2 linked regions of the Pedobacter sp. W3I1 genome follow. The protein of the gene in region 1 interacts with the protein of each later gene in a pairwise test. Links are inferred from orthologs where the notes say so. Each region holds a gene or a part of one and is shown in the gene's direction. Other genes may lie near its edges.

Region 1 (3,647 bases):
CTTAACGGCGCAACAGCCATTAAACAATATAATCAGGGTAAGCAATCAGGCTATGGCTGCTGTTTTAGGCGGAACTCAGTCTTTACATACTAACGGCTATGATGAAGCACTTTCACTTCCAACAGAATCGGCAGCAAAAATTGCTTTACGTACCCAGCAGATTATTGCCTTCGAGAGCGGCGTTACCGATACCGTAGACCCATTGGCGGGATCGTTCTTTGTAGAAAGCTTAACTGATGAAGTAGAGGTTGCTGCCTGGGCTTATATCGATCGGATAGACGCTATGGGTGGCTCGGTTAATGCCATCGAAAGCGAATATATGCAAAATGAGATTGCGGGTGCATCTTATCAGTATCAAAAAGAAATCGAAAATGGCGAAAGGATCTCGGTAGGGGTTAATAAGTTTACCCAGAAGGAAGAAGGCCTGACTGAAGTTTTTAATATTGATGATTCTATCCGTAAACTGCAATCTGAAAAGCTGGAACAGTTAAAAGCAACCCGCGATAACGATGCCGTAGAAAAAGCATTGCGAAGGTTGCATGAAGCTGCTAAGGGCGAAAACAATTTAATGCCATTGATTATAGATGCGGTTGAAAAATATGCTACACTTGGCGAAATTGCAGATGTATTTAGAAGTACTTTTGGTATTTATTAAATAAACTTAAATGTCTTGATTTTTGTGCTTCACTCCAGTTTAAAATTAAAGATATTCAGCTTTTGATGAAGTGATCATAATGAACAAATCTCTTGTTCATTAATGTTAAAAATATGGGTTGAACTGTCGTAAAATTCATACAAAAACAAAGCGTAATGAAATAATCTAAAATCAGTTTAAACGATCGGCTTAAATTAATATTAATTTATTTATCTTATAGCTTTGATTTTCAGTTTATTCGAATTTAAAAAAGACTAAAACGCTTAACTAGTTTCTAAAATGGCTTAGATTTTGCTTTTTCAACAGCTATTCGAAGTGATGGGGGTATATTGATGTTAAATAATGGTTAATGTGGATAACCAGTGTTAATAAATAGTTATCAACATAAAAAATTGAGGTTAAGCGGGCTACTATATTCCTTATCAGTGCGTTACGATTTATTTGAAATTTTTGTTTAAAATGTTGATAATTTTCTCAATATTCGTAGTCCCTAAACGGACCATCCCTTTAATTCGAATAGGCACTGTAAACCAATAAATTATAGAAATCGCAATGGAAAAAACTTGTACAGAAGTATGGAAGAACTGTCTTCAAATTATTAAGGATAACATTCCGAGTCAAAGTTTCAAAACTTGGTTCGAGCCAATAACAGCCCTTAAATTGGAAGGTAAGGTTTTAACTATACAGGTGCCAAGTTTGTTCTTTTACGAATGGCTTGAAGAACATTACGTAGGCTTGCTACGCAAGACTGTAAAAAAACAACTTGGAGAGGATGGCAGGTTGGAATATAACATCGTTGTAGATAAATCATCAAACAGCGGTAATCCTTATACTACCAATATGCCCTCAAATGGAAATGGAGCGGAGGCAAAGGTACAATCGATGCCGATTCCGGTTTCCATTAATAAGGATATTAAAAACCCATTTATTATCCCTGGATTAAAAAAATTAAATGTTGATCCACAATTAAACTCTAACTATACTTTCGAAAATTATATTGAGGGAGATTGCAACCGTTTGGCGCGTTCTGCAGGTTACGCTGTAGCTGCTAAACCAGGTGGTACATCTTTTAACCCTTTGATGATTTACGGTGGAGTAGGTTTGGGTAAAACGCATTTGGCACAGGCAATCGGTAACGAGATTAAACGCAGCATGCCAGATAAATTGGTAATCTATGTGAGCTGTGAGAAATTCTGCCAGCAGTTTGTAGATTCACTAAAAAACAATACCATTAACGATTTCGTTAACTTTTATCAGGCAATGGATGTGATCATTATGGATGATGTGCACAACTTTGCAGGTAAAGAAAAAACACAGGATATTTTCTTCCATATCTTTAATCACCTACACCAATCGGGCAAACAGGTAATCTTAACATCTGATAAAGCACCGAAAGATTTAGCTGGTTTGGAAGAGCGTTTGTTAAGCCGTTTTAAATGGGGTTTATCTGCAGATCTGCAGATCCCTGATCTGGAAACACGTATTGCTATTTTAAGAAAGAAAATGTATGCTGATGGTATTGAGTTACCAGGCGAGGTGGTAGAATATGTTGCACACAACATTGATAACAATGTGCGTGAATTAGAGGGTGCTATGGTATCTCTTTTGGCACAGGCTACTTTGAATAAAAAAGAAATCGATTTAGCTCTTGCTAAGCAAATGTTGAAGAACTTCATTAAAAATACTTCTAAAGAAATTTCAATGGAATACATCCAGAAATTGGTTTGCGAATATTTCGAGGTTCCTATTGACATGGTTAAATCGCAAACACGTAAACGCGAAATTGTTCAGGCACGTCAGATATCGATGTACCTTTCTAAAAGTCATACTAAATCATCATTGAAAACCATTGGTGCTTTCTTCGGTGGCCGCGATCACAGTACCGTAATTTATGCCTGCCAAACGGTAGAAGATTTAATCGATACCGATAAAAAGTTTAAAGCTTACGTACACGATATCCAAAAGAAATTAAAAATGAGCTAAACTAAGTTCAGGAACTGAAAGGTAGAAGGGTTTAAATAAAATCTTTCGTTCATGTTCTAAAGTTTATGCATTAATAATAAAGGCCAGGTATTTTATCTGGCCTTTATTGTATCTGTTTTGCTGGTAAAATAAATTAAAGTTTTTCCACTTCAGCCAAGCCATATAATAAGGCTGCAACATGTAATGCCTGAGCTATTTTATTGTCTTTTATCAGTTGCTTTACTTCCTCAACAGTATATTCTTCAACATTTAATATTTCATGCTCATCTAAATGCTGTTCATGCGTTTTAATCCCACCTGTTAAGAAATAGGTAAAGGTTCTGTTATTTGAAGTTGCAGGATTAGGATAAAGCTCGGCAATAAGTTTGCAGGTTTTAAAACTATAACCGGTTTCTTCTAAAAGTTCGCGTTTAACAGCGAACTCCGGTGCTTCATCGCCATCAATCACACCGCCCGGAACTTCAAGCGAGACAATATCAGCTGCATGGCGGTACTGGCGAACCATAATTATTTTTCCTGCTTCTGTAAGCGCAATCGCATTCACCCAGTTCGGATACTCTAAAACATAATAATCGTCTTTTATAATACCATCGGGAAGCTTAACCTCGTCTACCCTCAAGGTAGCCCACTTTTCTCTTACTAAATATTTAGAGGCAATTTTCTGCCACTTTTCTATAATCATTTATTTACGTTGTTTATTTGTTTAGCGCCATGCGCTTAGCGCTTAGCGAAGGTATTGCTGTATCGTTTTCTGACGGTGCAGGTTTACCAAATGTACAATCTTGTGCCGATCTGACAGGTATTGATAGACTAGATTCAGCTTTGGCGCAATCATTTGGTTTCTATCTTCACTTATACCCAACTCGTAATATAAAAATTCGCTGAGCGAGTCGAGTTTTTCGGGAGGGAGATTGCCTTCGGCTAACCAGTTTTCAAAAACGGAAAGATCTTCATTTTCAAGAATTTCTTTCGGCAATTGAAAGCCACCTTCCATGGTTTCGTCAAAAAG
Region 2 (3,620 bases), 2.6 Mb from region 1 along the record:
CAATTGCTGTGGGCATGGTATAATCTGGGGCATAAATAAAATCACTGGTTTTTTCGGTACAAGCTACAATCTGAAGGCCACTTTCCTGTAGAAACAAGCAGGTTTTGTGCAGGTTGGCATGGCGGCAAATCGGAATGTTAAATAATGCACCAGCTGATGTTTTAATCGCATCAGCATTAATTTGCGCCGCATTTTTTAACGGAACAACTATAGCATGAACACCTACACAAGCGGCTGTACGTGCTATTGCACCCATATTGCGGACATCGGTCACGCTATCTAAAACCAAAATTAATGGAACTTCGCCCTTTTCGAAAACAGCTGGAATAATGTCTTCAATATTCTGATAGGTAATTGGAGAAATAACTGCAATTACGCCCTGATGATTTTTCTGCGACATGCGGTTCAGTTTCTCCACCGGAACCGAATTTAAAGGAATTAAAGTATCTTTTAGAAGGGCTTTTAACTCCAGAAAAAGCTCCCCGCCCAAACCGCGTTGCTGATAAATGGTTTCAATGTCTCTTCCTGCTTTAACGGCCTCTATTACGGCCCTGATACCGAATACAAACTCATTATTCTCTTTTGCTCGTTGCGGTCTTCTAAAATTATCCATGTTTTGAAATTGTTAGGCAAAAGTATTCAAATAAAATGTTTTAGCCCTAATCTATATCATTCTTATTAACATTAAATTGTTTAAAAATTTTTGCGATTATAAAATCCTAGAAAATTTAATCTGATTATGCTTCAATTTGTTAACAAACAGCTAGTAACTAATTCAAACAACCGCGTCAAAATTTAATTACTTTTGTGGAATGAGTATCGATAATGAACAAGGCGGAAAGAACAGTATGACTGCTAGAAAAAGCAGGTTAAGTAATACCATAAGTTCACAAGGGAAAATCCCTCCTCAGGCATTAGATCTTGAGGAAGCAGTTCTTGGGGCATTGATGCTCGAAAAAGATGCACTTTCTGCTGTAATTGATGTTTTAAAACCGGAGGTTTTTTATAACATTGCCCACCAGAAAATTTTTGAAGCGATTCATATTTTATTTCAAAAATCGCGACCGGTTGATATTTTAACCGTAACGGCTGAACTGCGAACATTAGGCACTTTAGAAATAGTTGGAGGTGCTTACTACATTACCAATTTAACCAATAGGGTTGCTTCGGCAGCGAATATTGAGTTTCATGCGCGTATTATTTCTCAGAAATATATTCAGCGTGAACTGATCAGAATCTCTACCGAAATTATTACAAATGCCTACGAAGATACGACTGATATTTTTGATCTTTTAGATCAGGCAGAAAAAGGACTTTTTGAAATCGCCCAGAATAACCTGCGTAGAGATACACAGAAAATGGACGATATTATTAAACAATCATTAGCCACACTTGAAGAGCTTCGTACTAAAACTGATGGTTTAACTGGTGTGCCAACAGGTTTTACAGGATTAGACAGGATAACCGGTGGTTGGCAAAAGCAGGATTTAGTCATTATTGCTGCACGTCCGGCGATGGGTAAAACGGCGTTCGTACTAACCTGTGCGAGAAATGCCACCGTCGATTTTGCAAAACCAACAGTAGTATTCTCATTAGAGATGTCGTCAGTTCAGTTAGTTAATCGTTTAATTTCTGGAGAAGCAGAAATTGAGCAGGAAAAAATCAGAAAAGGAAATTTACAGGAATGGGAATGGCAGCAGCTACACAGTAAAATTGGCCGTTTAACTGAAGCACCTCTATTAATTGATGATACACCTGCACTGAATATTTTCGAGTTCAGGGCAAAATGCCGAAGATTAAAATCACAATACGATATTCAATTGGTAATTGTCGATTACCTGCAGTTAATGCATGGTAAAGGCGAGGGAAAAGGCGGTGGTAACCGTGAGCAGGAAATTGGTAGCATTTCGAGGGCACTAAAATCTGTTGCAAAAGAACTTGATGTTCCAGTGCTGGCACTATCACAGTTAAGTCGTGCGGTAGAGAGCAGACCAGGTTTACAAGGAAAGCGGCCGATGTTATCCGATTTACGTGAATCGGGTTCAATTGAGCAGGATGCGGATATGGTATTGTTCTTGTATCGTCCTGAGTATTATGGTATTACTGAAGACGAGCAAGGGCGATCACAGGCTGGTATTGGCGAGGTTATTATTGCAAAACACCGTAACGGTGAAACCGGAATTGTACCACTTAAATTCATAGGTAAGTTTGTGAAGTTCGTGGATCTGGAAGATGATTTTAATGCACCACCAAATTCATTTGCTGCAGATCCATCCGCTGGCATGTACCCATCTCAGGATTTTGAAAAACAAAGCAATGTGATTATCCGTCCTTCAAAAATGGATGATTATAATGATGATGATCCACCGTTTTAGGAATAAGCAATCTAGCTGTTATTAGCAACAAAACTTATCTCATTTTTAGCATAAAGGTTTTTAGCTTTTTTGCCCTTCGACAAGCTACATTGACAGATTCCAGTACAAGGGTCGTCATCTCGACTGGAGTGCAACGGAATGGAGAGATCTTCGAAGCAAATTATTGAAATGAATTTAAAAGATTTCTCCACTATGGTCGAAATGACGATACTTTGAGACCGTTTATCTCCTTAAATTCACTGTTAATTATATTGTTTTTTATGCAATACTTATCCCTAAGTATGACAAAAAAGGATTTCAGCTGCAATAAAAGCTAAAAAATATGGTGACTGGCGCGAAAGACTAGCTTAACAGCAGGGAACCAACCAAATTAAACCCGATAGAACGAATGCTCCCGATTTAAGCACTGTATTTTTTGCTTTTTATTGTGTGCTTGCTTGTTTCACAGGTTTCATCGGAGCAGCAGTGAAAGCGGGACTGCACTAACCTACAGGGTTCTGCAATTGCTTTCCAAAATTTAACTATTTTTTATAAACTCGATTTGGAAATACTAAAATAAATACCCAATCAATATCCCCGCCAATACAATAACTGGCGGACTTACCCTGGTGAAATTAAGCAACAGAAAGGTAGCGATCATAATTCCTAAAAATACCCAGTTAAAGCCCATTGGTATTAAAAGGAGCACAAAAGCAGCAATAATAAAACCAACGCTAACGGCATTGATTCCGGAAAGGCTATGACGGATTCGAGAGATCTTTTTTAAATCATCCCAAAATGGTACAATAAATAAAACGAGGATTAGTCCCGGTAAGTTGATGCCGATCACCCCGATTAGTCCTCCTAAAATTTGGCCCCATAATCCGTATCCAAAATTCTTCATACTTAATGCGCCTAAATAGCTGGTAAAAGAAAATGTTGGGCCAGGTAGTGCTTGCTGTAATGCAAAACCAGATAAAAATCCTGATGAAGGCAAATAGTGCTTCATCTCTACAAATTCCGTAAACATTAAGGGAACAAGTACTTGCCCACCTCCAAAAACCAATATCCCGTTACGGTAAAAGTTTTCGAGTAAACGAATGGGTAGACTAAAAGGCGATGTCCTGTTGATGATCGCCCCTACTAAAGCAAACAGCAGTAATGCACCAATAAAATAAACCAGTTTCCGTGGGTTGATATTCGAAAAAAGTTTAACCCTTAATTCTGTCTCTTCTTTTGGTGTTTCTATGGCTGAAGAGATCATTC

Evidence for each region.
Region 2: the proteins of dnaA (region 1) and dnaB interact in binary tests that used the Escherichia coli proteins (3 or more experiments, as listed by UniProt). The link is inferred for Pedobacter sp. W3I1 from one-to-one orthologs.

The regions. Positions count from the first base shown.
Region 1 is NZ_JAUSXN010000001.1:5,812,086-5,815,732, reverse strand. What follows is about bases 530-3,422. They hold dnaA (chromosomal replication initiator protein DnaA), read left to right. Parts: upstream 530-1,207; coding sequence 1,208-2,638; downstream 2,639-3,422. Other genes in these bases: QF042_RS23665 (hypothetical protein), read right to left, coding at 3,363-3,422; QF042_RS23670 (NUDIX hydrolase), read right to left, coding at 2,772-3,320; QF042_RS23680 (methylmalonyl-CoA mutase), read left to right, coding at 530-655. Also shown: more of QF042_RS23680, read left to right, coding at 1-529; more of QF042_RS23665, read right to left, coding at 3,423-3,647. UniProt on the Escherichia coli protein: Plays an essential in the initiation and regulation of chromosomal replication. Binds in an ATP-dependent fashion to the origin of replication (oriC) to initiate formation of the DNA replication initiation complex once per cell cycle.
Region 2 is NZ_JAUSXN010000001.1:3,252,777-3,256,396, forward strand. Bases 228-3,093 are described here. They hold dnaB (replicative DNA helicase), read left to right. Parts: upstream 228-812; coding sequence 813-2,375; downstream 2,376-3,093. Other genes in these bases: rlmB (23S rRNA (guanosine(2251)-2'-O)-methyltransferase RlmB), read right to left, coding at 228-613; chrA (chromate efflux transporter), read right to left, coding at 2,926-3,093. Also shown: more of rlmB, read right to left, coding at 1-227; more of chrA, read right to left, coding at 3,094-3,620. UniProt on the Escherichia coli protein: The main replicative DNA helicase, it participates in initiation and elongation during chromosome replication. Travels ahead of the DNA replisome, separating dsDNA into templates for DNA synthesis.